DNA from 4 places in the Peribacillus sp. NPDC097264 genome. Region 3 is predicted to be linked to each of the others. Evidence: riboswitches for the same ligand, from Rfam matches in the RefSeq annotation. Region 3 holds a riboswitch; each other region holds the start of a gene.
What was found. A riboswitch is a leader RNA that binds a small molecule or an ion and turns the genes downstream of it on or off. The one in region 3 is predicted to bind S-adenosylmethionine.
Positions count from the first base shown of each region.

Region 1 (7,840 bases), on a different contig from region 3:
CAAGGGATTGTAGGGCATGATTTTTCAAGAAATCTCCCTCTTTCTTGAACTCTTCAGCCCACTTTCTAATGCCTCTTCCTGCTGTAACCAGGAAGAAACCAACATAGTCCATTTCGCCAGAAGAAATAGGCTTCGCAAAATCAGCCAGACAAAGGTTTGGACTTGTATCTTGCCTTGGAAAATCAAAAGTTTCCAATACTTCCTGACGATCCTCGGGATTGTATACCACTAATTTGTCACCATCACTTTGGGCGGGGAAAAATTGATAAACTGCATTTAATCCATATTCAGGTTCGGATTTCAGGAATTCAATCAGATCGTCAACCAAATCATTCAATTGTATAGCTTTATCGTTACCCTCCTTCAGTAATTCAGCCACCTTCCCTTTTAGACCCAGATGATGCCCAATCAACATCTGTCTATTGATATAGGGCTGAATGACTTCGAGTGGATATTTTTTTAGTATATGCCTTTTGACATCATGAGGTTTTTGAACCGGTACATTCCTTAGTGGAACCGCACTTACTGGCTTACGTTCCGGTTTTTCAATTAATGCGGCGATGGCAGCATTGGCTTTTGCCTTTTCACGTTTATTTTTCAGTTCCTCTAGGTAAACCATTTTTCTGTTCGTATCATGTAGGATATTCGTAACGGCCAAACCATCCATCGCATCCTTAGAATATAGAACAGGTCCATCGTATTCGGGTGAGATTTTAAAATCGGTGAACTTACGGGATAATGCGGCACCACCCACCAAAATTGGGGTGTCAATCCCAGCCTGTTTCAAATCCTGTGCTGTTAAGATCATTTGCTGAGCTGACTTTACAAGCAGGCCCGATAAACCGATAATGGTAGGTTCATGCTTCCGTACTTCCTCAATGATTTGCTGTGGTGCAACCTTAATTCCAAGGTCCACTACTTCATAACCATTATTGGAAAGAATGATATCGACAAGGTTTTTACCGATATCATGGACATCCCCTTTGACAGTGGCCAAAAGAATTTTGCCTTTTTTAGCATGATCCTCTGAATTTTCCATAAGCGGTTCAAGATGTGAAACAGCGCCTTTCATTGCCTCGGCACTTTGAAGCACTTCTGCCACAATAAGTTGGTTATCATTAAATAACCGCCCCACTTCGCTCATTCCATCCATCAATGGTCCATTAATGATTTCCAGTGGAGCATCACCACGCTCTATGGCTTCATTCAAGTCCTCGATCAATCCTTCTTTTGTACCCTCGATTATGTAGTTACCTAACCTTTCATCTAATGGAAGAATAATTCCATCATCTTTCTTTTCAGCTTTTTTACCACGATAAAATTCAGTGAAGGTCGCCAGTGTTTCTGTTGAGGTATCAAATAAAAGTGCTTCAGCAAGCTTCACTTCCACTTCTGGTATTAAAGCAAACCGTTCGAGTTTTTCCGTATTCACAATCGCGTAATCTAGTCCAGCTTTCGTACAATGATAAAGAAAAACGGCATTCAATATTTCCCTTCCACGTGAAGGCAAGCCAAACGAAACATTTGAAATCCCAAGAATCGTCAAACATTCAGGGAATTTTTCCTTGATTGCTTTAATTCCTTTTACTGTTTCCAATGCGGAGCCAATATATTGTTCATCTCCTGTACCGACTGGAAATACAAGCGGATCAAAAATCAAGTCACTTTTCTTTAGGCCGTATTTGTTTACAAGTAAATCCACTGAGCGAGTAGCTACTTCTATTTTTCGTTCGGCGTCTACCGCCATACCAATTTCATCAATCGTTCCTACTACGACAGCCGCACCGTATTGATGAATAAGTGGAACGATTTTTTCAAACCTTTCTTCACCATCTTCGAGATTGATTGAGTTTATGATGGACTTCCCTTGGGAATGTTTCAAGGCTTGTTCAAGAACGTCTTCATCAGTTGTATCGATGACTAAAGGGACCTTAACCTTTTTGACGACCTCTTCAATGAATTCTTTCATGTCACCGAACTCATCTCCATCAGGGTCTGCCAGACAGATATCAATGACATGCGCACCTTTCTTAACTTGTGCCCGGGCAATCTCCGCTGCTGGTTCGTATTTCTTAGCACGAATCAATTCCTTGAATTTACGAGATCCAATGACATTCGTTCGCTCTCCGACAAACAGGGGTCGCATTGAGTCGTCATAAATAAGCGGCTCGATGCCAGATACGGCATGACCATGTGCAGCCTCAGGTAATTTCCGTGGTTGAATATCTTTAAGTACTCTTGAGAGCTCTTTAATGTGTTCAGGAGTGGTACCACAACAGCCACCAATGATATTGACCCAGCCTTTTTCTGCAAATTGTTTCATTTTCTCGGCTAGGGAAGTGGGAGATTCATGGTAATGCCCCTCCTCATCAGGCAATCCTGCATTTGGATAACAGCTAATCGCATTGTCGGATAGATCTGCTAGAGTACGGATATGGTCAATCATAAACTCTGGGCCTGTCGCACAGTTCAAACCGACAGCCAGAGGGTTCATATGCTCTACCGATAAATAAAATGCCTCTATGGACTGACCGGCTAACGTCGTTCCCATCGGCTCGATTGTTCCTGAAATCATTATCGGTACTTCCTTGCCAGTTTTAGCGATGGCCGATCTAATTCCAGAAAAGGCCGCCTTTACATTGAGCATATCTTGACAGGTTTCCACGAGTAATAAGTCTACCCCACCGTCTATAAGGCCAAGTGCCTGTTCCTCATATGAATCGGTCAATATATCGAAAGTCGTTCCACCTGTAACAGATAAAGTTTTTGTCGTTGGTCCCATGGAACCCGCTACATACCTGGGCCAATTATCACTTGAATATTTTTCACATGCTTTTACGGCAAGCTCTGCCGATACTTTATTAAGTTCATATGCAAGCGTGCTTAATTGATATTCTTCCAGCACTAAGCTTGTGGCACCAAAGGTATTAGTCTCTATAATATCGGCACCTGCCGCTAAATATTTTTCATGGATGGTTTGAATGATTTCAGGACGGGTTAACGATAAATACTCATTACACCCTTCGTATTGTTCTCCACCGAAATCCTCGGCCGTTAAATCTTCAGCTTGAATCATGGTGCCCATTGCTCCATCAAGAAGAAGAATCTTTGATTGTAATTGCACGTTAATTTCCCTTTTACTCATGTCCTGCCACCTCAGATGTTTGTTTACGATCATGATCCTTAATATATGTAGTAAGTTCCGCTGTCATTTCATAGCGTAAGAAAGGCGTTATTAAGTAAATTCCCTTGAACCTCTCTTGGGCTGCGTCTACCAATTCCCTTGCTATATTTATAGCTTCAATCCTTGATTTTACTGGATCAGCTCCCGCTGAGGCCATTGCTTTCCGTACACTGTCAGGTAATTTAATCCCCGGTATTTCATTATGGATGAATTCGGCATTCCTCGTACTGGTAAGGGGCATTATCCCCATGAAAATCGGTGTTTCCAAATGTTTTGTCGCCTGATAGACTTCTTCTATTTGTTCTACTGAATAAACTGGCTGTGTCAAAAACGAATGAGCACCGCAAGCGATTTTCTTTTCCATTCTCTGAACAGCCTTATCGAGATATTTCACATTTGGATTAAAAGCTGCGGAAATCTTGAAATTAGCCCGTTTCCCTAGACTTTGTCCGGAATAGGAGTAGCCCTCATTGAATTGCTTAACCAGACTTATCAAATCGAATGAAGATAAATCATAGACAGACGTTGCCCCCGGGAAATCACCAATCTTAGAAGGATCACCAGTGATAACTAAAACTTCATCCAGCCCGACTGTATGCAACCCCATTAAATGGGATTGCAATCCAATAAGATTTCGGTCCCTGCACGTAATATGGACCATCGGATTCACCCCTAATTCAGCCTTTAATAAATTGGCTAAGGTCGAATTCGATATCCTTGGTGAAGCAAGTGAATTATCAGCTAAAGTAATGGAATCCACCCCAGCTTTTTTCAAGGCTTCAGCTCCTGCCATAAACGTTTCGATTCCTAACTTTTTCGGTGGATCAAGCTCAACTAGGATCGTTCTATCCGTTTTTGCCTTTTCATGAAGAGCTAATTCTTGTTTTTGGTTATTCACTTCAATAATTTCTATATGTCGAGCTTTCGTAATTTTTTCCTTGACTGGCGCTAAAGTGCCAATCATTTCGTTCACAGCTTGTATATGTAGTGGTGTCGTACCACAGCAACCCCCTATAATGGTTGCTCCTTGTTTTCGTAATTCGAGTGCACTTGAACCGAAATATTCTGGTTCCGCTTTATAGACCAGTCTCCCATCCACATAATCTGGAAGACTTGCATTAGGATAGATGGCAATCGACGCCTGCATAGGCAATTTCACTTCTTCCAGTGCCCTTATCATATGATGGGGGCCCAGACGACAATTCACCCCAACCACATCTGCACCTAGGTACTCTAGCTTTTGAAAAGCTTCATTCAAATGAAATCCATTTTGAAGATTTCCAAGTTCATGCATCGATACATTTGCAATAATCGGCAGGTCCGTTTCCTTTTTAGCAATTTGAAGTACCGTTTCAAGCTCTTCAAAATCATAGAATGTTTCAAGAAGAATTCCATCGGGATCTTCCAGAAGCAAACTGTATAATTGTTCTCGAAAACCCCGTTTTATTTCTTCTATACTTAAATCCGATTTACGTATACTACGCTGGGCCCCAATTGTACCAAAAACATAAGCCTTCCCTTTCGCTACTTGTTTAGCAATGCTGACTCCTTGGCGATTGATCCGACTGACTTCTTCCTCCAGCCCATACCGTTTCAATTTATTGAAATTGGCACCATATGTATTGGTTTGCAGAATATCTGCACCCGCTTCTAAATAGGCCCTATGTATAGACTCAATTTTATCAGTATTGGTGCAATTTATTTCCTCATAACATTGATCGATTCCATAGGAGTACAACAACGTACCCATCGCGCCGTCTCCAACTAGCATTCTTTCCTTCAATTCACTACGAAAATCCAATTAGTACACCCTCTCTTAAAAACACTATGGTTTTTGTCAGTTTCTATGAGTGTGAGAGTAAAGAAAAAAAACCTTCTCAAAGAAGAAGGCTTTTTTCGAAACATTCTCCTCATCTATCAAGCTCTGCTTGCTGGATTTAGCACCTTTGCCTAGGCTGGTTGCTGAGGTTTCATCGGGCCAGTCCCTTCACCTCTCTCGATAAGATTTATTAAGTTTAATTTTCTAAACATTTCAAAATTTATTTATATTTAATTTACATGAATCATCTGATAATTTCAAGAGTATATTTATCATTTTTTCATTTTCTTCAGACTTTTTAACGATACATCCTTTTAGAAAGCAAGGCTCCCCATTCTTCCGACAAGGATTCAATGGAAAGCAAGGACATTGCCCCCTCCTCCCCATCACGCTTATGAAGGATGACATCCGTTGCATAAAGTACCGTAACCTTATCTTGAAGCCGATCCAATAACACGATATCATCTTGTTGGCCAATTACCCCTTCTTGTATAACCCTAGCAAAATAGCCAGTTAGATTAGTGTCCATCACCAATTTCAAAAACTCTGGCTCTTTGTTAAAGTGGGAGATGGTCGAGCAAGGAATACGCCCCTGTGTAATCTGAATAACGGTCCCGCCAATGCTATAGATATCGCCTATAAACGTTTGACGTTCAGTCATTCCAGCAATCGTCAAATTCTCCCCAAATGCAGGGATGGAAAGCTGCTTATTGAATGTTCGATTCCATAAATCATAATGCTCAAAGGGATAAAAACATAGTGCACGGTCAGGCCCTCCATGGAACTTTCTGTTACCCACTCCATCCCTATCAATCCCTGATTTTGTTACGGTGATATAGTCGATGGCCTTCTTATCCATTGCCGTTTTGATCTTTACCCCCGAAAGCTCCTCCTCTTTTGGCATCCCAATTTGAAGAGACATGATTTTACGATTTTCCATTGGACATCTTCCATTTCTTTTAAATTTCCAGATTGCAATAAAGAAACATTCTTTATATTCAATCTATTCAATTATTTGATTATACCAAAAAAAAAGCAATAACCTCTTTACTAGGTATAAAATTCGATGTGAAAAGAGAATGATATAAAAATAATCCCTTTGTTTTAGTAATTTAGTTGCTATTTCCAAATTAATTATGATAGAATATGAACACAATATATAGTCGAAAAAGACAATCCGTCGCCTATATGTTGATTCACGATTAATTTCCTCATTGTCGCTCTTTAGGGGGCGAATTTTTTTGTCTCCTTTTAAAAAGGGTGGAAAACTGTAGATCCTTACTAATTATTTATACCTAACAAGTAACTACCAAATTGAACAGGAGATCTTCTTTTAATGAAAATTTATAGGTGCGATCATTACTTTCCTCACAGTACACCACTTTTTTGATAATTTTGGTGATTTTCTTATGCCTTCATTTTCCCCTTAGCTTCTATTTTTTCGCCCCTTATATTCCAGGTATCGTAACAGCCATGCCGATATCGTTAGCCAAGCAGCTCCGGCAACAAAACCTGCCACAACATCGCTCGGGTAATGCACCCCTAGATAAATGCGGCTCCATCCAATGACCAATGAAGCCAAAAAAGCCAAAAACCATATAATGCCGTTCATATATTTACTTTTGACGATTCGTAAACATACAACTGCAATGCTTCCGTAAACGATAACCGAAGCCATAGAGTGACCACTAGGAAAACTATATCCGGAAACGGATAATAATGGAGCGATATCGGGTCTTTCCCTTTGAAAAAGATATTTTAGCCCCCAATTAAATACCCCACCCATTGCTGAAGTGATTATTAAGTATAAAGCAAGCTGTTTTCTTCTGTATAAGGCCAAAATCAAGGCAAATATACCAATTAGTACGACTATCCATGTCACCGACCCAAAAAATGTGAGCGTAGTCACAAAGCTGATAAATTGTTCACTAAAGGGCACTTGGATGAAATTGATAAGGATTTTATCAAATTCGATTAACTCCCCTTCCTTCAGTTCTTCCACAATTTCAATAAAAATGAAAAAATAAACTAGGATTAAACCAGCCATCATGGCAATATAAAGAAGTTTTTTTGAAATATGTATGCTAAAAAAGTTATGCATTCTCGGACACCACCTTTTCCCTCATTTACCACACTACCTCTAGGATAAAACAAAAAAAGCCTAAGCGATATGACTTCGCTCAGGCTTTTTTTACGCTTGTTTCTTTTTAGGCTCCGCTCTTTTGCGTGTCGTCTTTTTCTTTACAACCATTTTCTCCGGCTTCGTCCTGTCAATGGACGCTTGTAAAGCTGCCATTAAATCCGTCACATTATTGGCCACGGGTTCTTTAGATTTTGCTGTAATGGTTTTCTCGCCAGTTTTCTTTGATTCAATCAATTCAAGCAAAGCTGTTCGATAATCATCTTTGTATTTAGTCGGATCAAACGTCGATGTCAACTGATCAATTAATAATATGGCCGTATCGATTTCTTTTTTTGCAATGGCATCATTAGCAGGAATATTAGGAACGTCGGTTGCAGAACGAACCTCATCAGGGTAATGAATGGTTTCCATCAACAATGTGTTATCCACGACCCGAAGGATAGCCATTTGTTCTTTGGAACGAATGATGATTTTAGCGAGACCAACCTTGCCTGACTCCAAGAGTGCTTCCCTCAAAAGAGAATAGGCTTTTGTACCGCCATCGTTTGGAGACATATAATAGCTTCGGTTGAAATAGATTGGATCAATTTCCTCTATTTTAACAAAATCAATGATTTCCACTGCCTTATCTTCATTTTGTTTTTTTAATTGCTCAAGTTCATTGTCTTCTAGGACAACAAACTTTCCTTTTGTA
Region 1 is NZ_JBNNSR010000011.1:82,919-90,758, forward strand. Features, by position in the region: gene metH (methionine synthase) at 1-3,145, opposite strand, end outside; gene ACQKL0_RS17285 (bifunctional homocysteine S-methyltransferase/methylenetetrahydrofolate reductase) at 3,138-4,985, opposite strand; SAM riboswitch class I at 5,092-5,190, opposite strand; gene ACQKL0_RS17290 (MOSC domain-containing protein) at 5,302-5,943, opposite strand; gene ACQKL0_RS17295 (phosphatase PAP2 family protein) at 6,430-7,104, opposite strand; gene ACQKL0_RS17300 (Ku protein) at 7,195-7,840, opposite strand, start outside.
Region 1: linked by a shared signal. The riboswitch ahead of ACQKL0_RS17285 (bifunctional homocysteine S-methyltransferase/methylenetetrahydrofolate reductase) and the one ahead of ACQKL0_RS10175 (Na+/H+ antiporter NhaC family protein) in region 3 are both predicted to bind S-adenosylmethionine.

Region 2 (7,840 bases), on a different contig from region 3:
TCCAGCATGAATGCGGTGACAAAGGAAATGAATCATATCAATTCCACCATTCAGGACTCGGCGAAAATCATGGAAATGATGACGAGCCATTCAAGTGATATTCAAAGAGTGACAGCCTTGATTACGGACATTTCCGACCAAACTAATTTACTGGCATTGAATGCCGCGATCGAGGCTGCCCGTGCCGGGGATCATGGAAAAGGTTTTGCGGTCGTGGCAGATGAAGTCCGGAAACTGGCTGAGCAATCGAAATTGTCCGCCTCAGAGATTGCAAACATGGTCAGCATGATTCAAGATGCGACCAAAAAAGGGGTGGAATCCATCAAGATGGGAACCAAGAAAGCGGAAGATGGACTCATTGCCTCGGAGAATTCCTTGCAGGTGTTCGACCAGATCAAAGTGGCAGTCGGTGAAGTGGGAAAACGGATAGAGTCGGCATCCAATGCTATCGAAGACATTCAAGCCATGACCGAAGAGGTGGCAGCAGGGGCCACTTCCGTAAAGGAAATTGCGGTGAGCGCTGCTGAACGGGCACATGATACAAGTGCAGCCACAGAAGAGCAGCTAGCGGCGAATGAACAGATTACGACAGGCGCCCAATCACTAGCAATCCTGGCCGAAAACCTACAGAAGGAAGTAAGCCACTTCAAGATTTAAGAACACGATGAAGAGCCCGAACGATGAACACCACTCCCACGGTGTTTTAGTCGTTCGGGTTTTTTCTGTTGCAATGCGGCTTGTCACATGAAATAGGAGGAAGGGACGGGGATAGCCAAGGGGTGTGCGCGTAGAAAGCTAATGTGAATATGGGGAAGAGGAGGATATCCAAGGACTATGCATTCTTGCTTTGATGATAAAGAAAAGGACCAAGCGATTTTCGCTTGGTCCTTTTTCCTATCTTTATTATGCAATCGGCCCGCCAAGTTCTTCGATTTCGTTTGGTACGCTACCGAATTTCTTGAAGTTTGCACGGAATTGAGCGGCAAGGTCTTTTGCTGATTTTGTGTATGCAGCAGGGTCTGCCCATGTTTTGATTGGTTGAAGCACTTCATCAGGAACACCAGGAACATGAACCGGAATGTTCAAGCCGAAGATATCATCTTGAACGGTTTCAATGTTGGCTAATTCACCTTCAAGTGCTGCTTGGATCATGGCACGAGTATAAGCAAGCTTCATACGGCTTCCAGTTCCATAAGCTCCGCCAGTCCATCCTGTGTTAACCAGGTATACTTTTGCGTCATGCTCGTCGATTTTTTCTCCAAGCATTTCAGCATAGCGTGTAGCAGGAAGTGGTAGGAAAGGTGAACCGAAGCATGTAGAGAATGTTGCTTCAGGAGACGTCACACCTCTTTCTGTACCTGCCAATTTGCTTGTGTATCCGCTCAAGAAGTGGAACATGGCTTGTTCTTTAGAAAGTTTGCTGATTGGAGGCAGTACGCCAGAAGCATCAGCCGTTAAGAAAATGATTGTATTCGGGTGTCCCGCAATACTTGGATTCACAATGTTATCGATCGCTTGCATTTGGTATGCAGCACGGGTGTTTTCCGTTAATGAGCTGTCATCGTAGTCCGCCACGCGTGTTTCGGGATCTACCACGACATTTTCCAATACGGCGCCGAAACGGATGGCGTCGAAGATCTGTGGTTCTTTTTCACGTGAAAGGTTGATGGTTTTTGCATAGCATCCGCCTTCGATGTTGAATACACCGTTAGAAGACCAGCCGTGTTCGTCATCACCGATCAGTTTACGGTTCGTGTCGGCAGATAAAGTCGTTTTACCAGTACCGGACAATCCGAAGAATAAAGCGACATCGCCTTCACGACCTACGTTTGCCGAACAATGCATTGGAAGGATTTCTTCTTCCGGAAGTAGGTAGTTCATGATTGAGAAAATCGATTTCTTCATTTCACCTGCGTATTCAGTTCCACCGATTAGGATAGTACGGCGTTCGAATGATACCATGATGAACGTTTCGGATTGCGTTCCATCAACTGCTGGATCCGCTTTGAAATTAGGTGCGGAAAGGATGGTGAATTCTGCTTCATGCCCTCTTAGTTCTTCCTCATTCGGACGGATGAACAATGTATGAGCAAAAAGGTTGTGCCAAGCATATTCATTAACCACTCGGATAGGAAGGCGTGATGATTCGTCTGCTCCAGCAAAACCTTTGAAGACAAAGACTTCTTCTTTTGTCTTTAAGTAATCCACTACTTTACTATATAGTTTATTGAATACTTCCTCGGAAATGGGTTGGTTCACTGGGCCCCAGTCAATTTTGTCCTTTACAGAAGCTTCTTCCACAATATATTTATCTTTAGGTGAACGGCCTGTGTATTTGCCCGTTTCAGCTTTTACTGCGCCGGTTGAAGTTAAAACGCCTTCATTTCTGCTTAATACTTTTTCCACTAATTGAGGAACTGAGAGTTGAGTTTGCACATTATTTCCTGCTAATAATTGGTGTAACTCATTAACGTCAACAGAATTCATATATGAGATACCTTCCTTTGTTTAAGTTTTTATAATACAATTAGTATAACACATTGGATTAAATAGTCTATACTATTTAACTTTTTTTGTGAATGAAAATGGAATAGTCACATTAATCAATTATCTCACTTCGAGTGTAACCTTATGTATAGTGCGGGCATATACTTGCAGTGAGTCATCCTGGATGGATGTTTTTGAATCTGGTTGAATCGGGAGACGATCTGGATGAAGTGAATCTAGGATGTGAAAAACGATTGCTGCCACAAGTCTTTGTGAAGTCCCGTTTTAGGATTAGTGTACCTTTTCATTTATAATAGGAAGAAAAGAAGTGAACAACCATTTATGTAACTGAAAAAGGGATGAATATAGGGGTTCGGATGGTATGTTCATTTTGTCTGATTTATCCATTGTAAGTCAATGGTCTTATCTTCTTAGTTTACACTCTTTAAGAATACTATTTATATTCCGGCTGTGCCAGATAAAAAGTTTTTTTATTTTTCATTGGGGAAAAATGTTCTATTTAGAAAAACATTGACAAATTCAGACTAAATACGATAGTATCTTAAATTGTACGGATTCTCTTATCCCGAGTTGGTGGAGGGACAGGCCCTTTGAAACCCAGCAACCTGCCATATTGAACTTGACTCCAAGGTCAATCGCCGAAAATAAAGCGATGAACCTTCAAGGAATAGTGGTGATGGTGCTAACCTGAGCAAGGTAAAAAACCCTTGAACGATAAGAGTGAAAGGATAGATGATAGAATTTTTAAACCTTTCCTCATTTGCCAGGGAAGGTTTTTGTGTTTTTATTCATTAATTCTGTGTCTATGATTGAAACTAATAAGGGAAACGAGTTCCGTAAAAGATCAGGCTCATGCCTACAACATACTAACTTCCAAGGAGGAAATAAGATGTCAAAGAAACGTCTATTTACTTCTGAATCTGTGACAGAAGGCCATCCGGATAAAATTTGTGATCAGATTTCAGATTCCATTTTAGATGCAATCCTAGCTAAGGATGCAAATGCGCGCGTTGCGTGTGAAACAAGTGTAACGACAGGTCTTGTACTTGTTGCTGGAGAAATTACAACATCGGCTTACGTGGATATTTCACGCATTGTCCGCGATACGATTGCAGGTATCGGGTACACTCGTGCGAAATATGGTTTCGATGCCGAGACTTGTGCCGTGCTAAGCTCGATCGATGAGCAGTCTGCTGATATTGCAGCGGGTGTTGATAAAGCATTGGAAGCACGTGAAGGTACGATGTCCGATGAGGAAATCGATGCTATCGGTGCAGGGGACCAAGGTCTTATGTTCGGATTCGCGTGCAATGAAACGGAAGAGCTTATGCCACTTCCCATTTCATTGGCTCATAAGCTATCATTCCGTCTTTCTCAAGTTCGTAAAGATGGCACGCTAAGTTATTTACGTCCTGATGGAAAAACGCAGGTAACGGTTGAATATGATGAAAATAACCTACCTGTACGTGTAGACACAATCGTCATCTCCACACAACATGATCCTGAAGTGACACTTGAACAAATTCAAGCCGACTTAAAAGAACATGTGATTAATGCGGTCGTACCGGCTGACTTAATCAATGAAGATACAAAATACTTCATCAACCCGACTGGCCGTTTTGTAATCGGCGGACCTCAAGGGGATGCTGGTCTTACTGGCCGTAAGATCATCGTTGATACGTACGGCGGATACGCTCGTCACGGCGGCGGTGCTTTCTCTGGTAAAGATGCGACAAAAGTGGACCGTTCTGCTGCATATGCCGCTCGTTACGTTGCGAAGAACATCGTAGCTGCTGGCCTGGCTGACAAAGCGGAAGTGCAATTGGCCTACGCAATCGGTGTGGCTAAGCCTGTATCCATCTCAATCGATACATTTGGAACGGGAACAGTAAGTGAAGAGGTGCTAGTGGAATTGGTAGAAGCGAATTTCGACCTACGTCCAGCTGGTATCATCAAGATGCTTGACCTACGTCGCCCAATCTACAAGCAAACAGCTGCATATGGTCACTTCGGCCGTACAGATGTTGATTTGCCTTGGGAGCGTACGGATAAAGCAGAAGCTTTAAAAACACAAGCTAAAGCGTAAATCATATGAGAAAAGGTGCCTTGCTTTAATGCAAGGCACCTTTTTTGATGGGCAAAAATAGGATTAAATATGGCTTCCTAGGGAATAATTCAAGGAATCCTATTTTTAGCTAAGCGTTTTTTTGTATCATACGATTGGTGTTACTTTATTCGGTCAGCCTGTTTATAGAGTTGTCCTTTTTCAGCATATTCCCGGACAATGCGATCCATATCCTGGCGATCTTCCTCATTAATTTCACGAACGACTTTGGCTGGCCTTCCAAAGGCTAAGGTGTTCGGCGGGATAACCTTTCCTTGGGGGACAAGGCTCCCTGCGCCGATGAAGGCACCTTCACCGATTTCCGCTCCATCAAGGATGATCGAACCCATGCCGATGAGGGCTCTCTTTCGTATTTTGCAGCTATGTAGAATGACTTGGTGGCCGATGGTCACTTCATCTTCGATTATCAGTGGGTTATTGGGACTTTGATGAAGTACGCTGTTATCTTGTACGCTTACTCTTTTCCCGATGATGGTGGGTGCCACATCGCCGCGAATGACGGTATTGAACCAGATCGTTGATTCATCACCGATTTTGACATCGCCTGTCACGACGGCATTTTCAGCAAGATAGGCGCTTTCGGAAATTTCTGGTTCCATGCTTTTGAATGGATAAATAATCAATTTTCATCATTTCCTTTCCGAAGTGGATAATTTTGCTGTATTATTTTAATATACCGTATCAAAATAGCCTTGGCTACTATTTGATTGAGCACAATTAATTAGGTTTCATTTTTGTCGAAAACCGAGAATGTGGTTATAATTTACCATATAGATTATTTTTCATTCTGCATGGAACGTTTACAACTAGAGAAAAGTGAAAGGGGGATTTCGAATGTGGAAATGGGAGACGGACGGAGATGCAAAAGGCGTCATCGTCATTATTCATGGGGCAATGGAGCATCATGGCCGTTACAAGTGGTTAACACAAATGTGGCTTTCAGCCGGATACCATGTCGTCATGGGCGACCTACCCGGGCAGGGAATGACGACACGCGCCTTCCGGGGGCATATCGATTCCTTTGACGAATATTTAGAAGAAGTAAAAAGCTGGATTGAAGATGCATACGATTATTCCCTTCCTGTCTTTTTATTAGGACATAGTATGGGTGGGTTGATTGCGATCCGCCTGCTTCAGGAGGAAGAATGGGACATCGCGGGGGTCATTTTATCATCGCCATGCCTCGGCCTGATGACGCATCCTCCCAAATACTTAACCGCCATTTCACACGGCATGAATATCGTGATGCCAAAATTCCGGGTGGATTCTGGGTTAACTCCCCAAATGGCGACAAGAAATTCGGAAATCCGTGAATCGGATACGAACGATACATTGTACATTACCAAAGTTTCCGTTCGCTGGTATCGGGAGCTTGTACAGGCAATGAAGGATGCTTTTGAAGAGATTCCGGAGTTTCAGGACGTGCCTTTACTGATGATGCAGGGCGGAGATGACAAGGTCGTCAACAAAAAGGCGGTCCGGGAGTGGTTCAACTATAACTTGGCCAGCGAAAAGCAATACAAGGAATGGCCGAAACTATATCATGAAATTTTCAATGAACCGGAGCGGGATGACGTATTTCAATATGCACTGAGTTTCGTTGAAAACCGGTTGAAGATATTGGGCTATGTCGTTTAAATAAGAAAAAAGCTGCTGAGAAACTTCAGCAGCTTTTGTTTTAGAGGAATTTGTCAAAGGCATGTTCGAACGGCTTCAATTCTTCCATCGTGTTCTTATCTTCGGTCAATGCATTCAGGCTGGTGACGAATTGGCCATATGATTCACTTGTATCCGGTTTGATTTTCACAGTCAATAAATCTGCCCTGCCAGTAACGAAGTCGATAAATGTTCCATGTTTCTGCACCCATTTTTTTCTCATTATAATGGGTAAAAGTTTAAAAATACAAAATAAACGGTCGGATTTACAAAAACACCACCGTTTATTGAACGGTGGTGGGAGTTCTACCTTTTTTCTATCGCAATGAGGAACGGAGGAGAATGAACTTGGTTGATGAAGTCGTATTTCAGGACATGGGCTTTTTGTTGAGACAGGTTCTGTACATAGTGCATCAACGCATCCCGTTCCGTTTCTCCTCCTGGATGGCCGTGATAGATGACGAGGACGATGATGCCCTCTGGCGCCATCATGTCGAACAGTTTTTCCAGAGAAGCGATTGTCGTATCGGCTTGCGTGATGATCGATTTATCGCCTCCAGGTAGATAGCCAAGGTTGTAGATGGCCCCGGTGATCTTTCCCGCATGTTCCCCGGTGATATACGTATCAAGCTGTTCATGTCCATCGTGGACGAGGGTGCAACGCTTTTGTAAATGTTCCGTTTCCAATTTATTCGCGGTAGTGTGAATGGCTTGCTCTTGAATGTCAAAACTATAGACATGACCGGTTTCGCCGACCAATTGGGCGAGAAAAACGGTATCATGGCCGTTGCCCATCGTTCCATCAACGGCGATGTCCCCTTGTTGAACGGCTCTCTCAAGAAGTAGCTTCGCAAAATCCAAAACGCGATTCAGCTTCATGGTGATGGGACCTCCTCTGATTGATAATGTTTTCCCTGCCAGCTATTGCGGCGTTTCAGTTCGGCATCGATGGCGTTCAGGACATCCCATTTATTGACGCTCCACATCGGCCCGATCATCAAGTCTATGGGGCCATCGCCGGTAATGCGGTGGACGATCATTTCTGGGGGAATGACTTCCAACTGATCGCATACGAGATTTACATAATCGTCCCGTTCAAGAAATTCAAGCATTCCTTTTTCATATTGCTTGACCATCGGCGTTCCTTTCAAAAGGTGAAGCAGGTGGATCTTGATTCCCTGGACATCCAGTTTAGCGACTTCACGTGCGGTCTCCATCATCATTGCATAATCTTCGTTAGGCAAGCCATTGATGATGTGGGTACAGACCCGGATCCCGTGTTTACGCAGTTTATCGACGCCTTCCTTGTAGCAAGCATAGTCGTGGGCCCGGTTGATCAAGTTCCCCGTTTCATCATGGACCGTCTGCAGGCCAAGCTCGACCCAAAGATAGGTACGTTGATTCAGTTCGGCTAGATAGTCGACTACATCATCAGGCAGGCAGTCCGGGCGTGTCGCGATGGAAAGCCCGACCACTCCATCCTGAGTGAGGACGCTTTCGTACTTTTCACGAAGCTCTGCGACAGGGGCGTGCGTGTTCGTGAACGCTTGG
Region 2 is NZ_JBNNSR010000006.1:284,594-292,433, reverse strand. Features, by position in the region: gene ACQKL0_RS11880 (methyl-accepting chemotaxis protein) at 1-657, shown strand, start outside; gene pckA (phosphoenolpyruvate carboxykinase (ATP)) at 904-2,487, opposite strand; SAM riboswitch class I at 3,066-3,229, shown strand; gene metK (methionine adenosyltransferase) at 3,398-4,594, shown strand; gene ACQKL0_RS11865 (gamma carbonic anhydrase family protein) at 4,735-5,253, opposite strand; gene ACQKL0_RS11860 (alpha/beta hydrolase) at 5,468-6,271, shown strand; gene ACQKL0_RS11855 (hypothetical protein) at 6,312-6,497, opposite strand; gene ACQKL0_RS11850 (class I SAM-dependent methyltransferase) at 6,596-7,168, opposite strand; gene ACQKL0_RS11845 (TIGR01212 family radical SAM protein) at 7,165-7,840, opposite strand, start outside.
Region 2: linked by a shared signal. The riboswitch ahead of metK (methionine adenosyltransferase) and the one ahead of ACQKL0_RS10175 (Na+/H+ antiporter NhaC family protein) in region 3 are both predicted to bind S-adenosylmethionine.

Region 3 (7,840 bases):
TTAATATAGTGGAAAGACTCGTCGTGTTAACGAATGGTTCCGTCATCTCGGTAAGCGACTTGCCTGTAGAATATCAGCAAGAAAACATGAGCCAAACCAACTCTCGTGATTCTCAGTCTCTAAAGGAAGCGGTGGAGGGAGCTGAAAAAGAAATATTGACAAAAGCGGCGCAAACTTATCAGACCACATATGAAATTGCTGAAGCTCTTGATTCAAGCCAGGCTACGATTGTCAGGAAACTAAAAAAATATGGCTTGAGAGTCAGTGAAAAGAATAGGTAAGCAAAGGGGGATTTCCGTAAGGGGAATACCCCTTTTCATTTCTTCCCTAGTAGTCATCTGGATAAAATCTATTTTTGCAAAGACAATCCATTCTAATTCAAAAGTGGTTCATTCAGTCAAAAGTGAATGATGGTCATGCCATGTGGATTCAATTATTTGAATCAAAAGTGAATCATACTTATTTCGTAAAGTGACTAGTATGGCTTTTTCATGATGGCATAGTACTTGCATTGTTATTAAGGAAATGCTTTACAAATGATCTATGGGGAATGTGAGGTGACTGTGGAACGTTTCCGACGATTGCACAGCGGTATTCAGGTGACAGATATGAAGATAGTATTCATGAAATCATAAAATGGGACGCAGACAACTAAAAAGGTAGATAAAAATTATGGGAAAATGGGAAGAAACGAGGTTACAGAAGAAGCGGGTAGCCTTTCACTAGATTAAGCGATGAAGTAATGAAAGCGCTAATAAAAAGTTGGCATTTAACAATTCGATAGGGTTATGGAGAAGAGTTCCTTATGGTTAGGGGTGTTGTATTAAAGTAAAGGATTACCTACGAACAATTCATTGGGATAAGGGAGGCAGGAAATGGAGATTTTAGTTCAGCAATTGTTTAATGGTTTAACGATCGGAAGCGTATATAGCCTAGTTGCCCTTGGGTTGACATTAGTTTATGGGATTCTTCATATCCCTAACTTTGCCCATGGTGCTCTCTATATGATAGGAGGGTATGTCACGTTGTCGATGATGACGTTATCTGGGCTGAATTACTGGATTGCTATGTTCGTGTCCGTCATTGTCGTGGGCCTTCTTGGGGTTTTATTGGAACGATTCGTATTCCGTTTGTTAAGGGATGCTCCACCGTTGCATGATAAAATTGCAGCCATTGGAATATTACTTTTTCTTGAAGCCTTTGCACAATTTGTCTGGGGAGCTGATTTTCAAACCATGCAATCTCCTTATGGACAAGTAGTCAATATCATGGGCTTGACGTTCACGATGCAACGTTTGTTGATTATTGTGGCGGCAATCGTGGTCATGTCGGTTCTCTATCTGTTCTTAAAGAAGACGTATACAGGTTCCACGATCATCGCGATGTCCCAAAGTCGTGAAGGGGCTTCGCTAGTCGGGATTAACATCAATAAAGTTGCCATGCTGACCTTCATGATTTCTGGGGGGCTAGCCGCCATTGCTTCTTCCCTTGCATCTCCCATCAATCTAGTTTTTCCAGGCATGGGTCATTTAGTGATATTAAAGGCTTTCGTGATTATCATCCTAGGAGGGATGGGAAGCGTTCCAGGTGCAATCGTTGGTGGATATATTCTTGGATTCAGTGAAAGCCTTGGCGCAACCTATATATCCAATGATTATAAGGATATCATAGCCTTCTTCCTTCTAGTAGTCATCTTAACGGTCAAACCGACGGGTCTTTTCGCAAAGGGGGAGAGGTAGTTTGAATATCTTATCAAAACGAAATGTCATCTTAATTTTGATCATCCTGGCCTTTTTATTTCCCATCATCGCGCAGAATGACTATTACGTTCATATGTTAACGGTGTCTTTCATCTGGGCAATCGCGGTATATGGAATTAATCTGTTAGCGGGCTATACGGGCTATCTTTCGCTTGCCCATGCTGGATACTTCGCCATTGGGGCGTACTCATTGGGGTTATTGACGGTAAAAGTGGGAATGAACTTTTGGTTGGCACTGGTCTTGTCTTGCCTAATTTCAGGGGCGCTTGGCTTTTTGGTCGGCTTAATAGCATTGAGAACAAAAGAACACTTTTTCGCAATTTATACTTTATGCGTCGGATATATCATCTACCTGGTCATCGATAAATGGGAAGGTCTTACAGAAGGAGTTAGAGGCTTGATTGGGATTCCGGCCCCTGGAAATATCGGACCCATCACTTTCGAGACGGCCGCTTCACAATATTATTTGGTGCTCATTTTCCTACTGGGCGTCATTTTGGTCATGTATCGTATTGTTCATTCGTTGACAGGGAGAACCTATATGGCCATCAGGAATAGTGAGGAACTTGCCCAAACGATAGGCATATCCACGATGAAGAATAAGTTGACCGCATTTGTTCTTTCTACATTTTTTGCAGGCTTGGCAGGTGCCTTATATGCTTCATTCGTGCGGTTTATCGGACCGGATATCGGGTCTACGGCCATAATGTTCGACTTGTTAATGTATCTACTGGTCGGCGGAATAGGAACTCTATCGGGACCTTTGGTTGGAACTTTGCTTCTCGTCATACTATCCCAGAATCTACAATTTCTCCAAGAGTATCGAATGTTGATCTTTGGACCTTTACTTACGTTGATCATAATTTTCTATCCACGCGGTATTTCGGGTGCATTCTTTGATTGGAAAATTAAACGAAGAGATAAGAAACAACTGATTATGAGAAAGGACGTTCCGGTTAATGCGGAGGAGGGATGAAGATGTTTATCGAAACGAAGAATTTAACAAAGAGTTTCGGGGGATTGGCAGCTGTAAAAAATGTGGATTTCACCATTGAAAAAGGAAAGATCAATGCGATTATCGGGCCTAATGGAGCCGGGAAGTCTACGTTTTTCAACTTGATCAGTGGCTTCCATCGTCCAAGTTCTGGAGCAGTCCTCTTCAAAGGGAAAGACATCACGAAGCTTCCTGCCAATGAAATAGCGGGACTTGGCATAGCAAGAACATTCCAAACGACTAGTCTTTTTGAACAATCCACCATCTTGGATAACGTGATTGTCGGACATAGGCTTCGCACTAAATCAAATTTGGTAGATGCTATCCTAAGGACGAAGAGGTTAAAACGGGAGGAAAAGACCTGTCGTGATAAAGCGATGGAAGTTTTGAGAATTGTCGGCTTAATGGATGCGGCAAATAAGATGGTCTCGAGTATTTCTCAAGAGGAAAAGAAGAGGACGGCGATTGCCCTTGCCCTTGCGACGGATCCGGAAATCATCTTTCTTGATGAACCGGCTGCCGGCATAAACCCTGATGAAACAGAAGGGCTTACAGAACTGATCAAGGAGTTAAATCAGTCAGGCTTCACGATTTGCTTGATCGAGCACAAGATGCATATGATCATGAACTTAGCTGACCATATCATGGTCCTGAATTACGGGGAAAAAATTGCTGAGGGCACTCCAAAAGAAATCAGGGGGAATGAGGCGGTTATTAAAGCCTATTTAGGAGGTAGTGCTAGTGCTTAAGTTAACTGATGTTACTGTATGTTATGGGAGCTTCACTGCGATTAAGCAAGTGAATATTGAAGTGGAAAAGGGAGAAATTGTCGTTCTATTGGGGGCGAACGGGGCAGGCAAAAGCACGACATTCCGTTCTATCAGCGGAATAAGCAAGCTGGCTCAGGGTGAAATTCATTTTGAGGAACTGGCTATCGGAGGTAGGGCTCCGGATAAGAATGTCCAAGCTGGAATCGTGCAATGTGCAGAAGGGCGGAAACTGTTTCCTCAGATGACTGTCCAGGAAAACTTGAAGATGGGAGCTTACGTACATCGAAAAAAAAAGATGGAAATCAAGTCCTCGTTGGAAAATGTCTATCATTTATTTCCTATTTTAAAAGAAAAACTCCATGATGAGGCCGGCAGCTTGAGTGGTGGACAACAACAGATGCTGGCCATTGGCAGGGCTTTGATGTCTAAACCGAAGCTTTTGATGCTAGATGAACCTTCTGTGGGCCTCGCTCCTTTGATTGTTGAACAGATGTTCCAAGTCATCGAAGAAATAAACCGGGAAGGAATAACCGTTCTACTAGCCGAACAGAATGCGAATGTGGCTCTTAGCATTGCAGATAAAGGATATGTTTTTGAAAATGGGGAAATTGTCGTTGAAGGGACCGCAAAAGAATTATTGTCTAACGATGAAGTACGGAAAGCCTATATCGGAGCATAAGAGTTTAAAAATGAATGGGGGATTTTTATGAAAAAGTTGAGTGTATTCTTTGTAATGATATTACTCGTCCTAACGGCACTAGTGGGGTGTAACAAGGGAGACAGCCCTGCATCAAGTGGGGGAGGAAAGGCCAGTAAAGGGAAGAATGTTATCAATATCGGTTTTAGCGGCCCTTTGAGTGGAGCAGCAGCCTTATATGGAAAACGAACGTTAAATGGTATGGAGATGGCTGTAAATGAAATCAACGATGCCGGTGGGTTCGAAGTGGAAGGGGAAAAATATACGCTCAATCTGGTTTCGTTGGATGATAAGTACTTACCGAATGAAACGGGTTCAAATGCTAAACGTTTAATCCAGGAATACAAAACTCCGATTATTTTCACTCCTCATAGCGGGGGGATACAGGCCCTACAGGTTTTTAACGAAAAAGAGAAATTCATCATCGGTGCCTATTCGAGTGAACCAGCTATCACGGAAAGCGGAAATTCATTAACAGTAAGGATCCCGCCAAATTATGAAGGGTATATTGAACCGTTTTCTACGTATGCAATGGAAAACTTCGGCAAAAAAATCGCGGCATTGCCACCATCTTCCCAGTACGGGAAAGACTGGGCGGAAAACCTACTACCACATTGGGAAAAGCAGGGTGGTAAAGTCGTGTATAATGCCTCAATTGATTTTTCTAAAGAAACGGATTTCTTCACGACTGTTACAAATGCTTTAAAAGAAAAGCCTGATGTCCTTTTCATCGGTGGGGCGTCGGAGCCTACGGCCAAGGTTGCAAAACAAGCAAGAGAACTAGGTTTTAAAGGCGGTTTCATTATCATGGACCAGGCGAAACTGGATCAAATGAAGCCAATTGCCGGTTCATACGAAACATTGGAAGGTTCGATTGGTGTGCTTCCGCTTATCGACTCCAATGAAGAAGCAGCACCGGCATTCATTGATAAATATAAAAAAATTTATAAGGAAGATGCCAGTTCTGAAGTGGGGTTGAATTACATTGCTATGTATGCCTTTGTGGAGGCAATGAAAGCGGCAGGAACAGTCGAGGATGTGAAAGCCATCCGTGAACATATGCAGGATGGGCTGACAAACACGGCACCTGAACAGAAAATTTACAATATACCTTCGATTGACGAAAATGGTGGATTCGCAGCAAAAGTCGTCGTCGGAGCGGTAGAAGATGGCAAAGTGGTACCCATCAGTGTAGAAGAGTAAAAGTGTCATGTGCTTTCACACTAGCTACCTTTAGGCCCCGAAAGCTAAAAAATAATGCATTCAACAAGTTTATAAAAATCTTTAATACTTTACCTTGCGAAAACTCTTAAAATGCTGTACTCTTATATTTGCTTTAAAAAAATGAATATTTCTTACTTCTTATCAAGAGAGACTGAGGGACTGGCCCGAAGATGTCTCGGCAGCAGACTTATTTAGAGTGCTGTGCCAAATCCAGCAGGCGATTGACCTGAAAGATAAGAGGAGTGTTTATAGATTAAAAGACCTCTTCTTGTAATAAAATGGAAGAGGTCTTTTTGTACTCATAGGATAGGAATCTGTTCTTGATGGTTTGTTACTATTTTATAATCATGCTTATATTAAAATGAAGGGATGCCGGAAAATTTAGAGAGTCCAAAAAGAGTATCCAATACCATGCAAAAATAATAAAGAGGTGTACATCATGAGTTTAGACAATAAAGGGAATCCATGGGCTTTAACGCCGTTTATCGTTTTTTTGATATTATTTATAGGTTCAGGTGTGATTACAAAAGATTTTTACACATTTCCAGTGATTGTTGCCATTGCCATTGCATCTGCTGTGGCACTGGCAATGAATCGAAAGGAATCATTCAATCACAAAGTAGAAATCTTTTGTAAAGGTGCCGGGGATTCAAATATTATGTTGATGGTTGTCATATTCCTATTGGCTGGGGCTTTTTCGGAAGTGGCAAATGGGATGGGAGCCGTAGCATCTACGGTGAATCTAGCACTTTCGATCGTTCCGCAAAATCTATTAATGGTGGGGTTATTTATTATCGCCTGCTTTATCTCATTATCTATGGGGACAAGTATGGGAACGATAGTGGCATTAGCACCAATTGGAGTAGGAATTAGTGAACAGACGGAGATTTCAGTTGCCCTTTCCATGGCTGCGGTCATTGGTGGCTCAATGTTCGGTGATAATCTTTCTTTCATTTCGGATACGACTATAGCAGCTGTACGTACACAGGGAACGAAAATGAAAGACAAATTCAAAGTGAACTTTTTTATTGTTTTACCTGCTGCGGTAATTACATGTGTTATCCTTGGTTTTCTGACGATGGGTGAACAAGCTACAATTTCTGGAGAAGCCTACAGTTGGGTCAAAATTCTACCTTACCTTTGTGTTCTAGTGGCAGCATTGGCGGGGATCAACGTATTCTTGGTTCTCTCTATCGGCATTGTCTTTGCTGGAATAATCGGTTTAGCGGATGGCAGTTATCATGCAATGGAGGTTATTCAAAAAGTAGGAGATGGAATGGCTGGGATGTATGAAATCTCCTTCTTAGCGATCTTGATTGCAGGCATGGTTTCGGTTATCAAACATAACGGCGGAATAGATTACCTACTGAACCTCGTGACGAAAAAAAGCAAATCAAAAAAAAGTGCTGAGTTCAGCATCGCGGGATTGGTTGCTTTAACGAATCTTTCAACGGCAAACAATACCATATCCATCATCATTGCTGGTCCACTTGCAAAAAATATTGCCGAAAAGTATGAAATTGATCCCAGGAAATCTGCCAGCTTACTAGATGTTTTCGCTTGTAGTATTCAAGGATTATTGCCATACGGGGCACAACTACTTTTAGCTGCCGGTGTTGCACACATCTCTCCTATCAGTATCCTACCCTATTCTTTCTATCCAGTCTTAATCGGGATTTCAGGAATCATAGCCATTTTAATAGGTTTTCCCGGGTTCTCGAAGAAGAAATAAAAATAGTATGGGTGGAAGAGTATCAATAAATCATGAATGTAAAATCATGAATGTTGGCCCTGGAGCATTGTCGCCAGGGCTTTTTTAGGGTAAGTGACTTCGAATGAAAAGTGTGGATGAAATCTTTAATTCTTTTATGTTCCAAAAAACTAATATCCTTCTTCAATAATATTAAAATAGTATAATTAAATACAATATACGGAGTCATCTTTATTCTTAAGTGTTTACTATTTTGCAAAAGCGGGAACTCTAAAGGTATTGTATTGAAATAATTAGAGGTGGGTTTGTTTAAAAATGGAGATAGTAGAAAAGTTTATTACTGAAACAAATGATTTATTATGGTCATCTATACTGATTATATTATTAATTGGAATGGGCATTTATTTTTCTTTTCGGACTAAATTCGTACAATTTAGAATGGTGAAAGAAATGATTAGGTTACTAGGGGAAGGTGCTACGGCAGATAAGAAAGGTGTATCATCGTTTCAGGCCTTTTGTATCAGCACGGCTTCCCGGGTAGGAACGGGGAATCTGGCAGGTGTGGCTATAGCCATCACAACGGGTGGTCCGGGAGCAGTTTTCTGGATGTGGTTAATCGCATTGATTGGATCTGCTTCTGCTTTCATTGAAAGCACACTTGCTCAAATTTACAAGGTCAAAGAC
Region 3 is NZ_JBNNSR010000005.1:289,668-297,507, reverse strand. Features, by position in the region: gene ACQKL0_RS10205 (sigma-54 interaction domain-containing protein) at 1-281, shown strand, start outside; gene ACQKL0_RS10200 (branched-chain amino acid ABC transporter permease) at 876-1,739, shown strand; gene ACQKL0_RS10195 (branched-chain amino acid ABC transporter permease) at 1,741-2,736, shown strand; gene ACQKL0_RS10190 (ABC transporter ATP-binding protein) at 2,739-3,503, shown strand; gene ACQKL0_RS10185 (ABC transporter ATP-binding protein) at 3,496-4,203, shown strand; gene ACQKL0_RS10180 (ABC transporter substrate-binding protein) at 4,231-5,424, shown strand; SAM riboswitch class I at 5,581-5,685, shown strand; gene ACQKL0_RS10175 (Na+/H+ antiporter NhaC family protein) at 5,885-7,177, shown strand; gene ACQKL0_RS10170 (alanine/glycine:cation symporter family protein) at 7,472-7,840, shown strand, end outside.

Region 4 (7,840 bases), on a different contig from region 3:
GTTTATGGTTGATGAAATTAACATTAACCGGTTTCATCCCAACAAGCTGAAACAGAATCGTTCTTTTTTCGATTTGCACCGGTTTCAAGGTGACGGTGAAGGCAACCTTTTTCTTCAACATCATTTTCTTCACCTCTGTAGTCCCGCGCAGCACGATATACTCTGGTGAAATATGCACAACAATGTCTTCTTCGCCTGACTTCTTTTCTATTAAACTTGCCATCATCTTTGCCGTAATGGGGATTGAAACCCCCTCCGTTGTAGCCTTATTTATTATATCCTTGAATTTATCAAACATGGTTTCCCTCCCTTGCCCTATGCAAAAACTCCGTTGAATCATCTTATTCCGAATTGGGTAATTGCGGAACGACCCATTACCGCCCCTTCACTCCCTCTTACCATATTTTATCAGTATCTGTTCTGTTCTAACAGTTGACCACCTTTAAATAAAAAAATGCCACTCGGGATGACAGATGAATGACCGCTCAAACAAAATAATTTAAATTTTGTATTCGTCTTGCAAAACCACCCACAGCGTTCAAATTCTGGTAAAATTAATTCGCACTAAAATACCGTACGATAGAATAGGAGATTACATGATAAAAAAAGGCCTTTCACTAACCGTTATCCTCCTCTGCTTATTCGTCCTTGCTTCATGTTCAAATGATAGCCATCAGGATGCTATGGATAAGGGAATCGAATATCTAGGAAAACGGGATTATCATCAGGCAGCCATCCAATTCGAATTAGCCTTAAAGGAGAAAGAAGGAGATGAGGATGCCTCCGCTTATTTGGATCAGGCAAATCATATGGATACTGCAGTCACTGCATATGAAGAAAAAGAATTTGATACTTCCCTTGAATCTCTAAATGCCGTCATTACGAATAAAAGTACATTGAACACGTTGCAGACCGAAGCTAAAAAACTAAAAGAACAAGTCCTTGCTGATCAGGAAACAACCTCTTCGTTTGAAGACACGATGAAGCTGGTGAAAGAACTGATAGCAAAAGAAAATTACAGTTTAGCACAAAAGAAATTACGACTTTTAGAAAAAAGCTTGGAGTCGGATGAATTGCTATCAAGCTATCAATCCGAGTTGACTAAACTTACGGAACAAGTCGATCTTGCCCTGAAAGACCAGGAAGAAACGCAACCAGAAGAAAAGAAAGTAAAGAAAACTGAAGATAAGAAAACCGTAGAAAAAGCCGACGGTCAAAAAACTGCGTACCAACTATATCAAAATGGCCGTTATGGGTTCTCCATGTACTATCCCAAAGGCTTAAATATGGACACCCCACCAACCAATGGTGATGGAGCCAGGTTCTATAATGAGGAATTTGAAATTACCGCCTTTGCTAGCCATACGAATGTAATCAACGATGAAGAAACGATTGAAATGTATTATGAAGATGCTTTGAAAAATATCACAGAAGAAATCGCCTATCAGCGACTTACAGACGATTGGTATGTCATTTCCTACGAAGAAAATGGGAACGTTATCTATAAGAAATACTACTTTAATGATCAGGTCGGCACTACCTTTATCATTACCTATCCCGCTAGCGAACAGGAAAAGTACGGTCCAATCACCTCTCATATCGCAGAGACCTTCACCCCATCCACCAACTCATGACGGGGTGAGAATGATGCCACAAACCGTCCAGATACGCTTCGGTTTGTGGCTCTTTCTATTGTCAACAACCGATGTCCTTACCTGTAAAGAAGGTAAGTGGATTCGCAGCTGTTAGATCTAAACGTACATTCCCTTTGAAAATAGCCGCACCATCAAAAGAAGCAGCCAGGTCCCTTTGCCTGGCTGCTTCTTTCATTTACCCTCGTATTATTCAAAATGCAAGGTATAGTCGTCTGCTTTAATCCATTTTAATTTCTTTGAGAAAACGTAGATTAGTACAAGGTTCAACACAACCGGAAGAATGAAGAAAATGATGACCATGATGGATATGTTACTGAAAATCCATCCGCCTTCCGCCAGTTTCATGTAGTTCAAGGGACCGACCAATCCCGATAAACCAAATCCAGCACTATATGGGGTCCCTTGTATGTTTAACAAACCTGCCAACGCACCAAGAATAGCTGACGTGATTAACATGGGAAACGCAATTTTCGGTTTCATGAAGAAATTCCTCATTTGAATCTTAGGGGAACCCAACACATGGGCTAAAGCCGTCCCTAATGAATTCGCTTTGTAGCTTGCAATGGCTAGGCCCACACCAGCTGCCACGATTCCTAGGTTGGCCGCACCCGATCCTATACCTGAGAGCATAATGACCGTCGCCACCCCAACCGTTGAAATGGGAGATAAGATAATGAGACAGAAGATAACGGAAATAATGGCTCCCATCAAAATGGGCTGCAAGGACGTCACGTTAGCGATGCCGACTCCTAATAGTCCCGTAGCGGATTTTACGTATGGCAGAATGAAGTATCCAATCATTCCTGGTACCAAGATACTTAAAGTCGGCATCAAAAGAATCGCATACGCCTTTAATCTGTCGCCAATTAGTTGCAGGAACAATACGGTCAATGCCGCGGTAATTCCGGTATTGATTACAACGCCAATCCCATTAAGGGCAAATAAACCGTCAGCCGTTTTCTGGATGGCACCACTTCCGACCATGGCCGCGATCCCGATACTGGCCGTTTGAATGGATGGTAGCTTGAACGAAATCCCGACCATCACCCCAATCATGACAGGTAACAAGCTCATCACGAAAACGGTGATATCGAATATATGCTGTAACACGGGAAAATGTGGAATCAATAGTTTAAGTATTTCCCCTAACAAAGCATTCGGAATTAATGAAACGACAATCCCTATGCTCATCCCCGTTAATAATTTATTAAAAAAATCTCTCATCTGAATAATCCCCTATCTCGCTGTAATGTACACAATTATAAGAAATATTCTGACAATAGTCAAAGGATTTTTTTAATACTTCACCGCGAAAGTGTATAAAAGTATTTAAACTAAGAGAAACTACTTTCTAATAACGCTTATATTCTAAATTATCTGTTTTCTATTGACCTTTACTAATACTACCTGTATAGTCGTAATTAATTGAATAGTTCATTTTCTTATCCAGAGAGGTGGAGGGACTGGCCCTTTGATACCTCAGCAACAGACTTTACTGTACTGTGCTAATTCCAGAAGTGTTCAACTTGAAGATAAGAAGAGAATATAAGCATTGCTGATTATACCTCTTCTTTTTTAAAGAAGAGGTTTTTATATTTTAATAAGGAAAGTAGGAATCTACCATGTCTATCACTTTAACGAAAGCTCCATTCAAAGCCGACCACGTAGGAAGTCTATTAAGACCAGAAAGTATACATCTGGCAAGAAAGCAACGGAAAGAAGGAATCATTACCGCAGAACAATTACGCGACGTTGAAACGAAGGAAATCAAGCGTATCGTCGATAAGCAAATAGAAATCGGTTTAGAGGCAGTGACTGATGGGGAATTCAGACGCACCTGGTGGCACTTTGACTTCTTGGAACATTTAAATGGAATCGAAGGGTATGTCACGGAAAAAGGTCTCACCTTTGATGGAATTGAAACAGAACGTTATAACGTTCGGAATACAGGAAAAATTTCTTTCAACCCAGATCACCCCTTTATTAAAGACTTTATTGAGTTTAATGAAATCGTGGACGGACGGGCTGTGGCGAAACAAACCATCCCTAGTCCCAATCAATTATTTGCGGTAGGTGTCCATAATGAAGAAATCTATCCTGACATCGAAGACTATGCAAAAGATATTATCAAAGCCTACCAAGATGCTTTACAAGCCTTTTACGATGCCGGTGTACGTTATTTACAATTAGATGATGTATACATAGCCAGGCTTTCCGCTCCGGACTTCCAGTTCAAAGAGGGGAAATATACAAGGGAACAATTAATCGATTTAGCATTGCGCGTGATTAATGGGACGTTGGAGGGAAAACCAGAGGATTTGGTTGTCACGACTCACCTTTGTCGTGGAAATTACCAATCGACTTGGGCTTTTGAAGGCAGCTATGCCCGTATCGCCCCAACTCTATTGGCCAAGGAAAATGTAGATGGATTTTTCTTGGAATACGATGATCATCGTTCAGGGGATTTTAAACCATTAGAACACATTCCAAATGACGGCGCACAAGTCGTTCTTGGCGTGGTTACTTCGAAGAATGGCGAACTTGAAGATAAAGAAACCGTTAAATCACGTATTAAAGAAGCGGCACAATTCGTGCCACATGAACACTTGTGCTTAAGCCCTCAATGCGGATTCGCTTCCACACATCTTGGCAACAAGCTAACGGAAGAGCAGCAATGGGAAAAGTTAAAATTCGTTGTGGATGTCGCCAAAGAAGTATGGGGATAAGAACAAAAAGGGACGAGCCTATGCTCGTCCCTTTATTCAACAACATCGATCGTCCTCATCCTCTTTCTTCCCCACTACATCATCTGTCACCTTATCATCGAGCTGGTTCTTCAATGTCAATTCTGCGGCCTTTCCATCACTTGGCGACCCATCGGAAAAATACATCGGAAATAAGGAAAAGAACATAATATAGAAAGAGAAATATATGAATTGGTACCAGAGGACCGACTTCTCCAAGATTCCCTGATAAACCAAACTATATATCAACAACATGCTAATTAGGTTAAAGAGGGCTCCCCCTAAGTAAATCAAACTATTCGTGAACTTATTATCATATTTTAATCCCTTGAACTCACAATGCCCATTCCAAAAGTAGTATTTTCTCACTTCTATATTGCAAAAGGAGAAAACCTTTTCTCCACATCCGATCTTGATTTTTTTCTCCGTACCGCCAAATAGCGTGACAAAGAATAGATGCCCACCTAAATGAATGAGCGTGACAACCGGTAAAATCAGAAAAAAGGAAAAGAGAAATTTAGTGATATCAGACAAACCGAACATGCCAATCATCCTCCTTATTTGAGCTTGGTGTATACAGACAAGTCCTTATTCGAAGGATGATACTCTCTTACCCGGTGTGGATACGTTATAACTAGTAAATATTCACATGTCTTAAGGGACTCCCCCTTTAACCCACAAAAAACCGGCAGATCATCTGCCGGTCCATCCGTTGCTATCGCTCCAATTCAAGAGTGCCAAAGACCTCATCATTACTTTGTCCCGGCTTCATCCCAACATGTTTATACTCTGGAGTGAAGACCGATGTTTTGATGGGACAAGCCATCTGCCTCTGCATGTTTCCTTCTCCATCGGGCACTTCGACTATCATGCCACGCGCTTGCAGTTGCGGGTGATTGGTCGCTTCAGAAAAAGTCAGCACCGGTTCGACACAAGCCTCGAACTCTTCGAATATGCCCTGCCATTCTTCAAATGTCTTTTCAAGAAATGCATGCTTGATGATCCTTTTGAATTGGATGCTACTTTCCGCATCTTGCTTCATGCTTAACTCGAACAGTTCAGGCTGTCCGATTGCTTCACATAACACTTCACGGAATGATGGCTCCAAGCTTCCAACCGAGAAGTAACGGCCGTCTTTCGTTTCATAAAAATCATAAAATGTTCCGCCATTCAATACCAACTTTTCCGGTTCAAGCTCCAATCCACCCTGTAAATGTAGGGGGGCAGATATCGCGTTCAAAGCAAAGCTGCAATCGGTCATGCTAATATCGATGAACTGACCTTCACCCGTCCGCTCCCGGAAGATGACTGCCGACAAAATCCCGATGACAGCATGCATGGAGCCTCCTGCAAGGTCGGCTATTTGTGTTCCATTTTTTGCAGGTCCTCCTTTTTGCGTACCTGAGTAACCGGACAACCCCGCTATCGAAATATAGTTGATATCATGACCTGGACGATTCTTGTAGGGACCAGTCTGACCAAAGCCAGTAAGCGAACAGTAAATCAACTTTGGATTGATTTGTTTTAATTCTTCGTATCCCAGCCCCAACCGATCCATGACACCCGGCCGGAACTGTTCAAGGACAATATCATATTCCTTCACTAGATTCTTTACGGCATCAATCGACTCCTGCCGTTTCAAATCAAGGGCAACCGATTTTTTTGAACGGTTCAAATATTGATCGACTCCCCATGTATCAGCCTTGGCCGGCCGTTCAACCTTCAACACTTCCGCTCCTAAGTCTGCAAGCATGAGCGTAGCGAATGGCCCTGGCAAAAGTGTCGAAAAGTCTAGCACTTTCAGATTGGTCAGTAGTGTCATCGTTCATGCACCTTCCTTTTCTACCAAATGGATGCATTCTTCCTCAGTTGGGATTTCTATCTTTTATACTCATTCTTCTTCCACCCTTTCGTTTCCTGCAAAACAACATTCACATCCAATTCAATGCGACTAACATTGGTACATGTTCAATTTAAAATAATAAAATAACCGGAACCATGTCTGTGAACATGGTCCGGAAGTTTTCAGTCATACTTTTCATCAAAATTAATTTCCACTTCTTCGAGCTTAACGAATCTCGTTTTCCTAATCAGTTTATACCCAAACCAGAGGGCGAGAAAAAGAGGGATTCCTAAGTAAGCCGCCACCACACTTCCCCAATCGATATGGTCCGAAAAGAACGCTTGGATATTTTGAGCCAAGATGACGACCATTCCAATCGTAATGGCAAATATCGTCCCGATTGGAAACCATAAAGCCTTGTACGGCAGCTTATCCAATGAATGCCCTTGTAACACATATGCCTTACGGAAGCGATAATGGCTTATGGAAATGCCCAGCCAGAAGATAAATCCCGTTATCCCGATCGCGTTCATTAGCCATAGATATACGGTGCCATCACCGAATATGGAAGCCAAAAAGGCAAGCATTCCGATGGCACATGTTAAGATCATACCCGCCACTGGAACCCCTCGTTTGTTCAGTTTGGCAAAAATCCGGGGTGCTTGCCCGGCTTTAGCCATCGAATATAACATACGGGTAGAGGCATATAAGCTTGAATTCCCCGCAGATAATACCGCAGTTAAAATCACGGCGTTCATCAGGGAAGCCGCAAAGGCTACTCCCGCTTTCTCAAATATGAGCGTAAATGGGCTGACCATAACATTCTCGCCTTGTAAACTTGAATTCGTATAAGGGATAAGCAGCCCTATCACAAAAATCGCCAATATGTAAAAAAGGAGAATCCTCCAGAAGACGCTTTTAATGGCCTTCGGTATATTTTTAGCTGGGTTTTCACTTTCCCCAGCTGCAACACCAACGATTTCCGTCCCCTGAAAAGAAAAACCTGCTGCTATGAAAACGATGAATACCCCCATGAAACCACCTGGAAAAGGAGCATCGTCCACTGTGAAATTTTTAAAGCCTACCGCTTCCCCTCCCATAATGCCTACAATCATGAGTAAGCCGACAATGATAAAAATGATGATGGCCGTCACTTTAATGAAAGAAAACCAATATTCCCCTTCACCATAGCCTTTGACAGAGAGATAGTTCAATAGAAAAATAAGCACTAAAAATGAGAAACTCCACAATAGTGATGGACTATCCGGAAACCAGAATTTCATGATGATGGTCGATGCGGCTAACTCGGCCGCTATAGTCATGGACCAGTTGAACCAATATGTCCAACCCAAGGCAAATCCAAAGGCAGGATCGACAAATTTCGTTCCATATGTACTAAATGACCCACTGGTTGGCATAAAGGCAGCTAGTTCCCCTAAGCTTGTCATGACAAAGTACACCATGGCCCCGACCAATGCGTAAGCAAGTAGAGCACCGCCTGGTCCCGCTGTATGTATGGCAGCCCCACTGCTAAGAAACAATCCTGTTCCGATGGCTCCTCCAATGGAAATCATCGTTAAGTGACGAGATTTCAACCC
Region 4 is NZ_JBNNSR010000001.1:11,557-19,396, forward strand. Features, by position in the region: gene ACQKL0_RS00065 (hypothetical protein) at 1-298, opposite strand, end outside; gene ACQKL0_RS00070 (hypothetical protein) at 597-1,634, shown strand; gene ACQKL0_RS00075 (hypothetical protein) at 1,696-1,830, opposite strand; gene ACQKL0_RS00080 (PTS transporter subunit IIC) at 1,842-2,879, opposite strand; SAM riboswitch class I at 3,095-3,194, shown strand; gene ACQKL0_RS00085 (5-methyltetrahydropteroyltriglutamate--homocysteine S-methyltransferase) at 3,278-4,381, shown strand; gene ACQKL0_RS00090 (hypothetical protein) at 4,418-4,942, opposite strand; gene ACQKL0_RS00095 (CaiB/BaiF CoA transferase family protein) at 5,115-6,221, opposite strand; gene ACQKL0_RS00100 (amino acid permease) at 6,425-7,840, opposite strand, start outside.
Region 4: linked by a shared signal. The riboswitch ahead of ACQKL0_RS00085 (5-methyltetrahydropteroyltriglutamate--homocysteine S-methyltransferase) and the one ahead of ACQKL0_RS10175 (Na+/H+ antiporter NhaC family protein) in region 3 are both predicted to bind S-adenosylmethionine.